Regions from separate parts of the Fulvivirga sedimenti genome, predicted to be linked through region 1. Evidence: riboswitches for the same ligand, from Rfam matches in the RefSeq annotation. Region 1 holds a riboswitch; the other holds the start of a gene.
What was found. A riboswitch is a leader RNA that binds a small molecule or an ion and turns the genes downstream of it on or off. The one in region 1 is predicted to bind cobalamin.
Positions count from the first base shown of each region.

Region 1 (8,093 bases):
AGAAGCCAGGCTGTTTAATCTCAAAACCTTCTTCTTCCTTCGATGCATCCACAAGCTCTTTTACATCCTGAAGCAGCTTTTTGGCGTCATAGATAATACCATCCTTGATCGTGTATTTTACACCACCCACACGAACTACGTCGTTTTCATCTGTTAGCTTTATGGCACCAGTTCCATACAATACCTTCAGGTTTTGAAGTGGATTTTCTTCGACAATGACAAAATCTGCCAGTTTGCCAACTTCCACTGTGCCCAGATCCTTGTCAAGACCAAGCGCTTCGGCGCCATTCAGCGTAGCGGAGCGAATGACTTCCAAAGGATGAAATCCAGCTTCGCGCAGTAATTCCAGTTCGCGGATATAGGCAAATCCATATAGTTGAAAAATAAAACCGCTGTCAGATCCGGCCGTTACCCTGCCACCCCGGTTTTTATATTCATTGATGAAGGTCATCCAGAGTCGATAATTTTCTTTCCAGGCTACTTCTTCCTCGGTGCCCCAGAAATGCCAGTAGGACCCATGTGATATTTTACTTGGCTGATAGAAACGCCATAAACTGGGCAGGGTGTAGTCTTCATGCCATTCTGCACGGCGAGCACGCATCAGATCCCGGCTCGCCTCATAAATGTTAAAAGTAGGATCCAGCGTGAAATCCAGTTCCAGTAATTCATTCATTACGGCATTCCATTTTTCGGTATATGGCGCTGCGGCCTGTTGCCAAAGACGCCCTGCCTCGCCGAAACGATGCTGCTCGTTATTGTAATTATAATCCAGCGGATAGTTCTGTACCGTCCGGTCGGTAAACAATGCCTCCGGCAAGCCATACCAATGTTCCATGGAGGTAAGTCCCGCGCGGGCGGAATTCAGTACGTTCCATCGCGCGACATCCATCTGCGCGTGGTGACATGCAGAACGCAATCCCAGTTTTTTGTTTTCCATCAATGCCGCTTCCATGATATCCGGGGCAGCACCAAAGAATTTAATCCCGTCGGCACCGTTTTTTGCATTATTCTGCACCCATTCGCGCGCCATTTCCGGTGTACTGATTGGAGAGGTACTTCCCTGTCCGAACGATGTATAAGCCAGTATTCGCGGCGCAGTAATTGTATTTTTCTGACTCTTTTGTTTATGGTCAAGAACCCAGTCGAGTCCGTTTCCCGCTGATGGATCCCGGATCGTGGTGATGCCGTGCGCCATCCAAAGTTTGAAAACATATTCTGCAGGTGTTCCCTGTGCTGACCCTCCGATATGGCCGTGCATATCGATGAAGCCCGGCATGAGATACATACCTGTTGCATCCAGTTCCTTGCCTCCCTTTTCCAGCTTGGGCCGGCGATCGGGGTCGATCGCAACCCCGGGATACCCAACAATTCGAATTTGTTCAATGCGATTATTGCGAACGACAATATCCACTGGCCCGGTGGGTGGAGCGCCGTCTCCTTTAATCATCATTACGCCCCGAATGATTAGCTGTGGCCACGGACCTTCTCCCTCCGTCCGCTCCGGTGCGTCTGTCACCTGGCCGAACGTGAGAAATGGTAGAATTAATAATGCAATTAATGAAAATGCCTTCATAAGATGTTTTTTGGGAATTTACAAAATGACGAATTGATACTAAGGGATTATTATTTGGCCGGCGGATCGAATTGCGAATCACGGTCTGGATTTTCCAGAAATTCGATGATCATCCTTGACTTCAGCCACAGAAATTTCTCCAGTTCATAATAGTCGAAAGCTTGCAGGTCATAGGTTGAGGAAAAATGATCTGTTACGATCTTAAAATCCGAATAGCTCAGTACTGATGTTGGATGCCCGTTGTTTTGAATATGCTGGGTGTAAAGCCCCATTATTTTTTCTGCAATATCCGATTGTACCGGATAAACATCCGGAAAATGAAAATTGCAGTACGTTGAAGCCAGTTTTCTGAATTCGTAAGGCTTATCCGGGAGTAATGCCGAAATGCGCGGAACGATTTCAAGTTCACTGTTTTGAAGATATGGATCTATATGCAATGATTGGATGTGCTTAGCCATCGAGGGCACATAGTGCAGGTCGATAATGCCGTTGTTCATGGCACTGATCTTCTCATTGATAACTAACAGATCTGTATTTTCCGGATTGGCTTCAATAAATTTGAAACAGCGATTATCATTGTAAAAGTAAAGTTCATCCCGCTTGATATCGCGAATCAATTCTTTTATTGTCTCCTTGAGTGTAGCCATGGGCAACGATTTTTTAGCCACATAAGGTAGAAAAATTATTTGAAGAGACTCCAGTTAATTCCTACAAAAAATTCCCTGCCGTGAATAGGGGCATACGAATAGGCGGTATCAAAAAAATTGCTGAAACCCGGATTGGAATAAGGATCATTCAGTCCCGATAAGGGTGAAACCGGTTGAGTGAAATTAAAAATATTACTCACACCCCCATATAGTCTGAGGTTCTTCCAGGATTTGGTGATCTGAATATTATGAATCTGAAAAGGAGAGGAGGTTCTGGGTCTTGGATCAGCCATTGGCTGACCCTGTTCATCGAGATCAAAAACCTCAGGAAGCAACATAGAACCGGTAAAGGTGGCCGACCAGGCAAAGATCCAGTTGGAACGAGGAATGGTATAACTGATATTCAGCAGGGCCGACCATTCAGGGGCGAATGGCAGATTTTCCTTGATGCCCTCTTCGCCGGTCTCTGTCGACCGCAGCAAGGTGCCTGCTGCCATCACCTGAAGGGGAAATATGAATTCCTGTGTCCAGCTGAAACTCACCCCACCGGTTTGGGCATGACCAGCGGTATTGTCATAAATAATTTTCCCGGGATCTGAATAATCAGGAATTATCTTATTGGTAAAGTGCGTGTAAAACACATCAAAATCCACGCTGGCCTGACTGCTGCCCATCGTGAGGATATGATTCAGGTTGAGTGAAATATTGGCGGAACGTTCGGGTTTCAGCTCTTCCCTGATTTCAATGCTCCGCTGCCCGGTTACAAAGGCATGGTCTTCGGTGAATAAGTTTACAAGTCTGAATCCTGTGCCTGAATTGACCCGCAAAGTAGTCCAGTCACCTGCTTTCCATTTCGCATTAAACCTTGGCGAAAAGATTAGTCCGTGTTTTTCATAATAATCTGTGCGCAGGCCACCCAGGAAGGTAAGGGAAGGTGAAAGAGCAAGTTCATCCTGGATAAATATTCCCGGAATGAATTGTTTGTCGGCACCCCCGGGTGTCGCTACCGTATTGTCGTCATAATACTGATAGCGAGAAGTTACACCGGCCAGGATAGCATGCCGACCGGATTCCAGTCTTCTGTAGGCATTGATGAAACCAATCTGTTGCTTTGCCTCATACAGGTCACTGCCGTAGAAACTGTTCTGGTCATGAATACTGAAGGAGTAATCGATTTTATATCCATGGTTGCCGGTAAAGCTTCCGAATAATTCGAACCGTTCTGTCTGGATACTCTCGCCATAAATTGTATCGTTGCCTCGTAATGAATTATGGTTCTCCAGAAAGGATTGAACGCCATTCCTTCGGTCTTCTGTCATGAACTTTGCCGACACGCTTAATTTCTGATCTTTCGGCAACTGTGCCTCCCATTTGCTGAAAATCGCGATGCGGTCCATGTTAATAATATCCCCGAACCCGTCCCTGTTTTCATCAATATACTGGTGCATCCCACTGTAGCTGAGTCCGGAATAGGTTGAAATTTTTTTCAGTTTACCAGACACGGCCGTATTAAAGAACATTTCCCCATGGGTAGTGCCCATAACGTCTGCCGTGAGTATTGGCTGCTTAGCAGGATCTCTTGTAATGATATTGATCACTCCCGCCAGGGCCTCTGAACCATACAGCGTTGAACCCGGGCCTTTAACCACTTCCACCCGATCTACCATGATACCCGGGATACCATTCAGGCCATAGACAGACGCCAGGTTGCCGTACATGGGGGTTCCGTCGATGAGAATCGAGGTATACTGACCCGGAAGTCCGTTAATACTCAAACTATTCGTAAAACATACCCCGCAGGAAACTACCTCCTGGACGCCATTCACCATCGACATGGCGTCTACCAGGTTGTTGGAAGCAGAAGGCATAAACGTATTAAAATGTTTGGTGGTGAGTACTTCGGTTTTAATCGCCGACTGGGATACGAATACGGGCTGGAGTGTACCGGTAATGACCACCTCATCAAGCCCCAGAGAACTTTCCTCAAGCAATATTTTTATTTTTTCATCTGATGCCGGGAGAATTTCCTTGAGGACTGACTTATACCCAAGGGAGCGAATTTCTATACGAATGATATTCTGATCGGCAATTTCCAACCGGAACTTTCCCAGGCTATCTGTGACGGTCATTCCCCCATCCGGCAACTGTCGGATTGTTGCTCCCGGTACGGGACCTTCTTTTCCCTCTACACTGCCCCGTAAGATTTGCTGGGAGAATCCGGACAGCGTGGTTATGAGAAGAAAGAATAAGAAAATAAACCGCATTTCGATTTGACGTAAAATAATATAATAACAAAACTAAAAAATAAATTAGATAAGTCTAAAAAATATTTAAAAAACTCTGAAATACACGGGAGGAAATATTTTACGTATACTTGCACCGTCATGGTGTCCACAATGGTGGACTTAAAAGGGAATACCGGTGAGAATCCGGAGCAGTTCCCGCTACTGTAATCCCATGGATGGCTGATATCCACATTGCCATTGTCCGTTTCGGATGAGAAGGCGGTATCAGTCGGGAGAGCCAGGAGACCTGCCCTGACGATGTTTATTCAATGCTTCGGGTAAAAGCGTGTGAATGGAATCGACTGTTCCCATTCCCCTCTTTTACTCCTTTTGTTTCATTTAACCATTATTGCAATGAAAAAGGAGTTAAAGGTTTGGGCAATAACCTGTATTGCCTTTTGGTGGCTGACGCCAAACATCATTTACGGTCAGCATGACACATTACGCACGGATGAGCTTCGTGAAGTGGTTATTACCGCAAGTAAATTTCCTAAAGCCTCTTCGCAAACCGGTAAAGTAATAAATGTGATCACAAAGGATCAGATAGAAAATGCCGGTGCGCGGGATCTGGGTCAGCTACTACACGAGCAGACCGGATTGTTTGTAAACGGTGCCAATAGTAATCCCGGGAAAGACCGGGGCATATATCTTAGGGGTGCTTCTGCGCAATACACCCTCATTTTACTTGATGGTGTACCAGTTTATGATCCCTCAGGTGTTAATGGCGTATTTGATCTGCGGCTTCTGTCGCTGAACAACATAGAACGGATCGAAATTTTGAAGGGGTCACAATCGACTTTGTACGGGTCTGATGCTATGGCGGGAGTGATCAATATCATTACCAAAACCCCGGAAAGGGCAATTGAACCTTCAGTTTTACTTTCATATGGCACCTATGGGCAATTCCTCGGGGATGTAAGCCTGTTGGGAAGCAAAGGCAAGTTCAGGTATTCAGCCGGATACAGCCGGCGACAGAGTGAAGGATTTTCAGAAGCACGGGATACTACGGGCACAGACGCATTTGAAAAGGATCCGTTTAATCAGAATTCGGCAAATGTGAAAGCAGGGGTTGAGTTGACCAGTAAGACCCGCCTGGAAGGGTTTTTTCAGTTTACCGACATGAAGGGTGATTATGATGCCGGCGCCTTTACCGACTCGGATGTGAATCTTTATGAGGCGCGCAACATGCGCTACGGTATTACTGCCACCAGTCGGGGTGAACGGGGTGATCTCCAGGTTCAGGTTGCCCGGAATGAAACGGATCGTGTTTTTGATACGGATTTCGGAAAGTTTGAATACGCTGCCATTTTTGATCACCTCGAAGGATTCTATCATTACAGAATTTCCGACAGATGGCAGATTCTTCCGGGGGTTTCATTTCAGCGCCAGGAAATTACCAATGAAGAATTTGAAGATGCCAGCCTGTTTGCTCCCTACGCTACGGCTACCTATCAGGCAAACGGTTTTTCCCTGGAAGGGGGTATTCGGTTCAACCGGCATTCTCAATTCGGAAATTTTACTACCTACAGTATCAATCCGAGCTGGTTGATCACTCCGGTATGGAAGGTTTTCGCCAATTATACCACAGGCTTTAAGGCACCTACATTAAATCAGCTTTTTGGGCAGTTTGGAGCAAATCCCAATTTAAAGCCCGAACAAAGCCGCAGCATGGAGGCAGGATTTCAGCGAGCTGATCAGAAGTCTGATATACGTATTGCTGTTTTCAACAGGCGTATTGAGAACATCATCATCTATATCATGGATTATCAGAACAGCGATCGTCAGGATGTAACGGGTGCAGAGGTAGAGGCCGGATATCGAATCACGCCTGAACTGGAGTTCAAGGCGGGATATACCTGGCTCAATGGTGAAATGCAAATGAGTCAGGAGGATAGTGTTTTTAATGGAATTCTCCGTCAGCCGGAACATGCTTTGCGCACTTCGCTTTCCTATTCACCGGTTGCGGGTCTTGAATTGCGGGCCGCCTGGCAGTTATTTGGGTCGCGCAAGGATGTTTATTTTAATCTCCGGGATTTCGCAGTCGAGCAGGTGAATCTTGACGCGTATTCATTACTGGACCTGATGGTTTCCTATTCATTCCCAAAGGCGAAAATGCGTATGTTCGCTGACATTCGTAATTTATTGAATACCGATTATTACGAGGTGTATGGCTATAATGTAATGGGAAGAAATATTCAACTTGGGGTTCACTGGACCCCCTGAGTTTACATAATATAAGGGGAATGCAGGTGCAGAATATTGTCGTTGTTGTCGTTATTTTCGTTGTCTCCGTGATATTATGCGACCACCCGCTGCGCAGGGGTCGGATTAACAAATGCGATCTGTCTCACATATGCGACCACCCGCTCAGGGGTGGAACTATGGTCTGCAGAGTTTCTATTATTTTGCTTTTTGAGAGATGTTTGTGGATGACCCCTGCGATGGCGGGGGTCAAATAAGTGAGCACATTGGCAGAATAAAGAACGACCCCTGCTTTAGCGGGGGTCGCATAAGAACTAATGGCTTGATATACCCGATTAATGAATGATTTGGTGTATGCGTTCTTTGAATTTTTATGCTTGAATTTCCAGCATTCGTTACATCGGAGGCTTCTGCGTGGCTGGTTGTGGATCAATAGGCTGAAGTTCCTTACCTGCGACTGCCGGATGATCTACCGGAATGTGTGTAGCCCTGAAAATGGCATACATGAACGGTCCTACCGGCTGAGGTGGTGTCCCGTCGGGCAGTTTCCACTGTCCGATATAGGGTGACCAGTAGTCCCAGACAACCTCACCGTCTTCCGTAATTTCCTGCAGCCGGCCCTGCGGCCCGAAGTTCATCAGCGTATGACCATTTTTCATACGGTGGGCACTGGAAATAAACATTGCAAGATAGTCACCCTCATTATTTGCTGTATAGGTCCAGGTAGGTTTTTCAGGTCCGATTGGCCCGCTTTCAGGAATAATATATTTCCCATCGGCATCCATGGGTGGCGTAATTTGAGTTACCTGTGAATGAGTTTCACCATCGGCATCCTTGAAGTTATTATTAAAGATGGTAAGGTCACCTTCACCCGGATAGCCGGGAAGGATCCAACGCACATCATGTTCGAATCCAAGGTATTGATCCGTGGTATCCCCGCGGTTATATTCCTGCGGATTTCCCCATCGGTACAAGAGGTCGCCGCCTTTACCAGATTTTCCGCCGGTACTGCCCGATGCTTCCTCCGTAGTTGTAGAATGATCAATAATCCAGATTTCAGAAAAATCGGGTATACTAAGTACTATTTGATCGAGTTCAGGATTGTAGTCGATCGCATTGGTATGGAACATATCCGAGCCCATGTTATCAATGGTCGCATTAGCAGCATACTGACCCTGCGCCTTGCCCCGTTCAAATTCCTCCGGGTCGGGCTGGCGGATAGTATCACCATTGTTGATATTGATCCGCTCCGGGTGATCGCTTAATTTTCCGTAATTCGGGAGATCAGGGTTTACATCCTGAATCATATGGTCCCATGCGTACCATTCCCAAACGATTTCACCTCCACTTGGTTTGGTGGGTTTGACTTCGATTATTTTATCGGGC
Region 1 is NZ_JAIXNE010000002.1:1,189,852-1,197,944, reverse strand. It holds gene LDX50_RS11590 (amidohydrolase family protein) at 1-1,573, opposite strand, end outside; gene LDX50_RS11585 (hypothetical protein) at 1,624-2,220, opposite strand; gene LDX50_RS11580 (TonB-dependent receptor) at 2,256-4,484, opposite strand; cobalamin riboswitch at 4,589-4,774, shown strand; gene LDX50_RS11575 (TonB-dependent receptor plug domain-containing protein) at 4,860-6,728, shown strand; gene LDX50_RS11570 (aryl-sulfate sulfotransferase) at 7,103-8,093, opposite strand, start outside.

Region 2 (8,093 bases), on a different contig from region 1:
TTATAATCCAGCGGATAGTTCTGTACCGTCCGGTCGGTAAACAATGCCTCCGGCAAGCCATACCAATGTTCCATGGAGGTAAGTCCCGCGCGGGCGGAATTCAGTACGTTCCATCGCGCGACATCCATCTGCGCGTGGTGACATGCAGAACGCAATCCCAGTTTTTTGTTTTCCATCAATGCCGCTTCCATGATATCCGGGGCAGCACCAAAGAATTTAATCCCGTCGGCACCGTTTTTTGCATTATTCTGCACCCATTCGCGCGCCATTTCCGGTGTACTGATTGGAGAGGTACTTCCCTGTCCGAACGATGTATAAGCCAGTATTCGCGGCGCAGTAATTGTATTTTTCTGACTCTTTTGTTTATGGTCAAGAACCCAGTCGAGTCCGTTTCCCGCTGATGGATCCCGGATCGTGGTGATGCCGTGCGCCATCCAAAGTTTGAAAACATATTCTGCAGGTGTTCCCTGTGCTGACCCTCCGATATGGCCGTGCATATCGATGAAGCCCGGCATGAGATACATACCTGTTGCATCCAGTTCCTTGCCTCCCTTTTCCAGCTTGGGCCGGCGATCGGGGTCGATCGCAACCCCGGGATACCCAACAATTCGAATTTGTTCAATGCGATTATTGCGAACGACAATATCCACTGGCCCGGTGGGTGGAGCGCCGTCTCCTTTAATCATCATTACGCCCCGAATGATTAGCTGTGGCCACGGACCTTCTCCCTCCGTCCGCTCCGGTGCGTCTGTCACCTGGCCGAACGTGAGAAATGGTAGAATTAATAATGCAATTAATGAAAATGCCTTCATAAGATGTTTTTTGGGAATTTACAAAATGACGAATTGATACTAAGGGATTATTATTTGGCCGGCGGATCGAATTGCGAATCACGGTCTGGATTTTCCAGAAATTCGATGATCATCCTTGACTTCAGCCACAGAAATTTCTCCAGTTCATAATAGTCGAAAGCTTGCAGGTCATAGGTTGAGGAAAAATGATCTGTTACGATCTTAAAATCCGAATAGCTCAGTACTGATGTTGGATGCCCGTTGTTTTGAATATGCTGGGTGTAAAGCCCCATTATTTTTTCTGCAATATCCGATTGTACCGGATAAACATCCGGAAAATGAAAATTGCAGTACGTTGAAGCCAGTTTTCTGAATTCGTAAGGCTTATCCGGGAGTAATGCCGAAATGCGCGGAACGATTTCAAGTTCACTGTTTTGAAGATATGGATCTATATGCAATGATTGGATGTGCTTAGCCATCGAGGGCACATAGTGCAGGTCGATAATGCCGTTGTTCATGGCACTGATCTTCTCATTGATAACTAACAGATCTGTATTTTCCGGATTGGCTTCAATAAATTTGAAACAGCGATTATCATTGTAAAAGTAAAGTTCATCCCGCTTGATATCGCGAATCAATTCTTTTATTGTCTCCTTGAGTGTAGCCATGGGCAACGATTTTTTAGCCACATAAGGTAGAAAAATTATTTGAAGAGACTCCAGTTAATTCCTACAAAAAATTCCCTGCCGTGAATAGGGGCATACGAATAGGCGGTATCAAAAAAATTGCTGAAACCCGGATTGGAATAAGGATCATTCAGTCCCGATAAGGGTGAAACCGGTTGAGTGAAATTAAAAATATTACTCACACCCCCATATAGTCTGAGGTTCTTCCAGGATTTGGTGATCTGAATATTATGAATCTGAAAAGGAGAGGAGGTTCTGGGTCTTGGATCAGCCATTGGCTGACCCTGTTCATCGAGATCAAAAACCTCAGGAAGCAACATAGAACCGGTAAAGGTGGCCGACCAGGCAAAGATCCAGTTGGAACGAGGAATGGTATAACTGATATTCAGCAGGGCCGACCATTCAGGGGCGAATGGCAGATTTTCCTTGATGCCCTCTTCGCCGGTCTCTGTCGACCGCAGCAAGGTGCCTGCTGCCATCACCTGAAGGGGAAATATGAATTCCTGTGTCCAGCTGAAACTCACCCCACCGGTTTGGGCATGACCAGCGGTATTGTCATAAATAATTTTCCCGGGATCTGAATAATCAGGAATTATCTTATTGGTAAAGTGCGTGTAAAACACATCAAAATCCACGCTGGCCTGACTGCTGCCCATCGTGAGGATATGATTCAGGTTGAGTGAAATATTGGCGGAACGTTCGGGTTTCAGCTCTTCCCTGATTTCAATGCTCCGCTGCCCGGTTACAAAGGCATGGTCTTCGGTGAATAAGTTTACAAGTCTGAATCCTGTGCCTGAATTGACCCGCAAAGTAGTCCAGTCACCTGCTTTCCATTTCGCATTAAACCTTGGCGAAAAGATTAGTCCGTGTTTTTCATAATAATCTGTGCGCAGGCCACCCAGGAAGGTAAGGGAAGGTGAAAGAGCAAGTTCATCCTGGATAAATATTCCCGGAATGAATTGTTTGTCGGCACCCCCGGGTGTCGCTACCGTATTGTCGTCATAATACTGATAGCGAGAAGTTACACCGGCCAGGATAGCATGCCGACCGGATTCCAGTCTTCTGTAGGCATTGATGAAACCAATCTGTTGCTTTGCCTCATACAGGTCACTGCCGTAGAAACTGTTCTGGTCATGAATACTGAAGGAGTAATCGATTTTATATCCATGGTTGCCGGTAAAGCTTCCGAATAATTCGAACCGTTCTGTCTGGATACTCTCGCCATAAATTGTATCGTTGCCTCGTAATGAATTATGGTTCTCCAGAAAGGATTGAACGCCATTCCTTCGGTCTTCTGTCATGAACTTTGCCGACACGCTTAATTTCTGATCTTTCGGCAACTGTGCCTCCCATTTGCTGAAAATCGCGATGCGGTCCATGTTAATAATATCCCCGAACCCGTCCCTGTTTTCATCAATATACTGGTGCATCCCACTGTAGCTGAGTCCGGAATAGGTTGAAATTTTTTTCAGTTTACCAGACACGGCCGTATTAAAGAACATTTCCCCATGGGTAGTGCCCATAACGTCTGCCGTGAGTATTGGCTGCTTAGCAGGATCTCTTGTAATGATATTGATCACTCCCGCCAGGGCCTCTGAACCATACAGCGTTGAACCCGGGCCTTTAACCACTTCCACCCGATCTACCATGATACCCGGGATACCATTCAGGCCATAGACAGACGCCAGGTTGCCGTACATGGGGGTTCCGTCGATGAGAATCGAGGTATACTGACCCGGAAGTCCGTTAATACTCAAACTATTCGTAAAACATACCCCGCAGGAAACTACCTCCTGGACGCCATTCACCATCGACATGGCGTCTACCAGGTTGTTGGAAGCAGAAGGCATAAACGTATTAAAATGTTTGGTGGTGAGTACTTCGGTTTTAATCGCCGACTGGGATACGAATACGGGCTGGAGTGTACCGGTAATGACCACCTCATCAAGCCCCAGAGAACTTTCCTCAAGCAATATTTTTATTTTTTCATCTGATGCCGGGAGAATTTCCTTGAGGACTGACTTATACCCAAGGGAGCGAATTTCTATACGAATGATATTCTGATCGGCAATTTCCAACCGGAACTTTCCCAGGCTATCTGTGACGGTCATTCCCCCATCCGGCAACTGTCGGATTGTTGCTCCCGGTACGGGACCTTCTTTTCCCTCTACACTGCCCCGTAAGATTTGCTGGGAGAATCCGGACAGCGTGGTTATGAGAAGAAAGAATAAGAAAATAAACCGCATTTCGATTTGACGTAAAATAATATAATAACAAAACTAAAAAATAAATTAGATAAGTCTAAAAAATATTTAAAAAACTCTGAAATACACGGGAGGAAATATTTTACGTATACTTGCACCGTCATGGTGTCCACAATGGTGGACTTAAAAGGGAATACCGGTGAGAATCCGGAGCAGTTCCCGCTACTGTAATCCCATGGATGGCTGATATCCACATTGCCATTGTCCGTTTCGGATGAGAAGGCGGTATCAGTCGGGAGAGCCAGGAGACCTGCCCTGACGATGTTTATTCAATGCTTCGGGTAAAAGCGTGTGAATGGAATCGACTGTTCCCATTCCCCTCTTTTACTCCTTTTGTTTCATTTAACCATTATTGCAATGAAAAAGGAGTTAAAGGTTTGGGCAATAACCTGTATTGCCTTTTGGTGGCTGACGCCAAACATCATTTACGGTCAGCATGACACATTACGCACGGATGAGCTTCGTGAAGTGGTTATTACCGCAAGTAAATTTCCTAAAGCCTCTTCGCAAACCGGTAAAGTAATAAATGTGATCACAAAGGATCAGATAGAAAATGCCGGTGCGCGGGATCTGGGTCAGCTACTACACGAGCAGACCGGATTGTTTGTAAACGGTGCCAATAGTAATCCCGGGAAAGACCGGGGCATATATCTTAGGGGTGCTTCTGCGCAATACACCCTCATTTTACTTGATGGTGTACCAGTTTATGATCCCTCAGGTGTTAATGGCGTATTTGATCTGCGGCTTCTGTCGCTGAACAACATAGAACGGATCGAAATTTTGAAGGGGTCACAATCGACTTTGTACGGGTCTGATGCTATGGCGGGAGTGATCAATATCATTACCAAAACCCCGGAAAGGGCAATTGAACCTTCAGTTTTACTTTCATATGGCACCTATGGGCAATTCCTCGGGGATGTAAGCCTGTTGGGAAGCAAAGGCAAGTTCAGGTATTCAGCCGGATACAGCCGGCGACAGAGTGAAGGATTTTCAGAAGCACGGGATACTACGGGCACAGACGCATTTGAAAAGGATCCGTTTAATCAGAATTCGGCAAATGTGAAAGCAGGGGTTGAGTTGACCAGTAAGACCCGCCTGGAAGGGTTTTTTCAGTTTACCGACATGAAGGGTGATTATGATGCCGGCGCCTTTACCGACTCGGATGTGAATCTTTATGAGGCGCGCAACATGCGCTACGGTATTACTGCCACCAGTCGGGGTGAACGGGGTGATCTCCAGGTTCAGGTTGCCCGGAATGAAACGGATCGTGTTTTTGATACGGATTTCGGAAAGTTTGAATACGCTGCCATTTTTGATCACCTCGAAGGATTCTATCATTACAGAATTTCCGACAGATGGCAGATTCTTCCGGGGGTTTCATTTCAGCGCCAGGAAATTACCAATGAAGAATTTGAAGATGCCAGCCTGTTTGCTCCCTACGCTACGGCTACCTATCAGGCAAACGGTTTTTCCCTGGAAGGGGGTATTCGGTTCAACCGGCATTCTCAATTCGGAAATTTTACTACCTACAGTATCAATCCGAGCTGGTTGATCACTCCGGTATGGAAGGTTTTCGCCAATTATACCACAGGCTTTAAGGCACCTACATTAAATCAGCTTTTTGGGCAGTTTGGAGCAAATCCCAATTTAAAGCCCGAACAAAGCCGCAGCATGGAGGCAGGATTTCAGCGAGCTGATCAGAAGTCTGATATACGTATTGCTGTTTTCAACAGGCGTATTGAGAACATCATCATCTATATCATGGATTATCAGAACAGCGATCGTCAGGATGTAACGGGTGCAGAGGTAGAGGCCGGATATCGAATCACGCCTGAACTGGAGTTCAAGGCGGGATATACCTGGCTCAATGGTGAAATGCAAATGAGTCAGGAGGATAGTGTTTTTAATGGAATTCTCCGTCAGCCGGAACATGCTTTGCGCACTTCGCTTTCCTATTCACCGGTTGCGGGTCTTGAATTGCGGGCCGCCTGGCAGTTATTTGGGTCGCGCAAGGATGTTTATTTTAATCTCCGGGATTTCGCAGTCGAGCAGGTGAATCTTGACGCGTATTCATTACTGGACCTGATGGTTTCCTATTCATTCCCAAAGGCGAAAATGCGTATGTTCGCTGACATTCGTAATTTATTGAATACCGATTATTACGAGGTGTATGGCTATAATGTAATGGGAAGAAATATTCAACTTGGGGTTCACTGGACCCCCTGAGTTTACATAATATAAGGGGAATGCAGGTGCAGAATATTGTCGTTGTTGTCGTTATTTTCGTTGTCTCCGTGATATTATGCGACCACCCGCTGCGCAGGGGTCGGATTAACAAATGCGATCTGTCTCACATATGCGACCACCCGCTCAGGGGTGGAACTATGGTCTGCAGAGTTTCTATTATTTTGCTTTTTGAGAGATGTTTGTGGATGACCCCTGCGATGGCGGGGGTCAAATAAGTGAGCACATTGGCAGAATAAAGAACGACCCCTGCTTTAGCGGGGGTCGCATAAGAACTAATGGCTTGATATACCCGATTAATGAATGATTTGGTGTATGCGTTCTTTGAATTTTTATGCTTGAATTTCCAGCATTCGTTACATCGGAGGCTTCTGCGTGGCTGGTTGTGGATCAATAGGCTGAAGTTCCTTACCTGCGACTGCCGGATGATCTACCGGAATGTGTGTAGCCCTGAAAATGGCATACATGAACGGTCCTACCGGCTGAGGTGGTGTCCCGTCGGGCAGTTTCCACTGTCCGATATAGGGTGACCAGTAGTCCCAGACAACCTCACCGTCTTCCGTAATTTCCTGCAGCCGGCCCTGCGGCCCGAAGTTCATCAGCGTATGACCATTTTTCATACGGTGGGCACTGGAAATAAACATTGCAAGATAGTCACCCTCATTATTTGCTGTATAGGTCCAGGTAGGTTTTTCAGGTCCGATTGGCCCGCTTTCAGGAATAATATATTTCCCATCGGCATCCATGGGTGGCGTAATTTGAGTTACCTGTGAATGAGTTTCACCATCGGCATCCTTGAAGTTATTATTAAAGATGGTAAGGTCACCTTCACCCGGATAGCCGGGAAGGATCCAACGCACATCATGTTCGAATCCAAGGTATTGATCCGTGGTATCCCCGCGGTTATATTCCTGCGGATTTCCCCATCGGTACAAGAGGTCGCCGCCTTTACCAGATTTTCCGCCGGTACTGCCCGATGCTTCCTCCGTAGTTGTAGAATGATCAATAATCCAGATTTCAGAAAAATCGGGTATACTAAGTACTATTTGATCGAGTTCAGGATTGTAGTCGATCGCATTGGTATGGAACATATCCGAGCCCATGTTATCAATGGTCGCATTAGCAGCATACTGACCCTGCGCCTTGCCCCGTTCAAATTCCTCCGGGTCGGGCTGGCGGATAGTATCACCATTGTTGATATTGATCCGCTCCGGGTGATCGCTTAATTTTCCGTAATTCGGGAGATCAGGGTTTACATCCTGAATCATATGGTCCCATGCGTACCATTCCCAAACGATTTCACCTCCACTTGGTTTGGTGGGTTTGACTTCGATTATTTTATCGGGCCACACACCGGCTTTCGGGATCAGGTGTGGCATTCTGCCAGCCGCCATCGCTTCCTCCGGCGTTTTGCTTTCCCAGACAATGAGCAGGATATTTCCATTGGGCATTACGGCAAAATCGTGGTGCATCAGATTGTCCTGATTCGCCAGTTTGTATTCCCATAGTAACTCCCCATCCCAGCTAAACTCCTGAACACGACCTGCCATACCCCCGCCGGAAAATACAACCGCTTCGGGATCCCGACTGTGCACATATAAACGGCCATCTTCCATCAGATAATGGGAACCGAGTCCAAAGTTCGTTTTCCATTCATGGACTACCTTGCCATCCAGATCGATAAGATATACGTCGGAACTGGTAAGGGAGGAAAATAATATATAGCCTGGCGTTGCATTTTCTGTTTTCAGGCGGAGTCCCCTTTCCTGATCCAATGCCGCCATTTTCACCATTTCCGGGGGAATCCCGCCTTCCGGGGGTGCTTCCGCGACGTCGGACTGTTGATCCTGCTGACCACAGGAAAAGCAAAATGTAAGTAAAAGTAAAGTGAACAGTCGTTTAGAAGTGTACATGACAAGATATGATGGTTGGGGAGTTTTGAAAATTTTCAGAAGAACATAAGAATTAATGGTAAAAACAAGCCTCTTTCATGAATTGGTTGAATTTTTGGAAGAATCACTCAACCTGAATGAAATTATTATGTTTAGTGATTGTATCTTACTAGTCCAAAATATTTTGATGTTATGAAATTTATGTCTTTCCTGATC
Region 2 is NZ_JAIXNE010000004.1:1,189,703-1,197,795, reverse strand. It holds gene LDX50_RS23280 (amidohydrolase family protein) at 1-812, opposite strand, end outside; gene LDX50_RS23275 (hypothetical protein) at 863-1,459, opposite strand; gene LDX50_RS23270 (TonB-dependent receptor) at 1,495-3,723, opposite strand; cobalamin riboswitch at 3,828-4,013, shown strand; gene LDX50_RS23265 (TonB-dependent receptor plug domain-containing protein) at 4,099-5,967, shown strand; gene LDX50_RS23260 (aryl-sulfate sulfotransferase) at 6,342-7,898, opposite strand; gene LDX50_RS23255 (patatin-like phospholipase family protein) at 8,070-8,093, shown strand, end outside.
Region 2: it holds a riboswitch for cobalamin, as region 1 does, so the genes downstream of both, LDX50_RS23265 (TonB-dependent receptor plug domain-containing protein) here and LDX50_RS11575 (TonB-dependent receptor plug domain-containing protein) in region 1, are expected to answer to the same signal.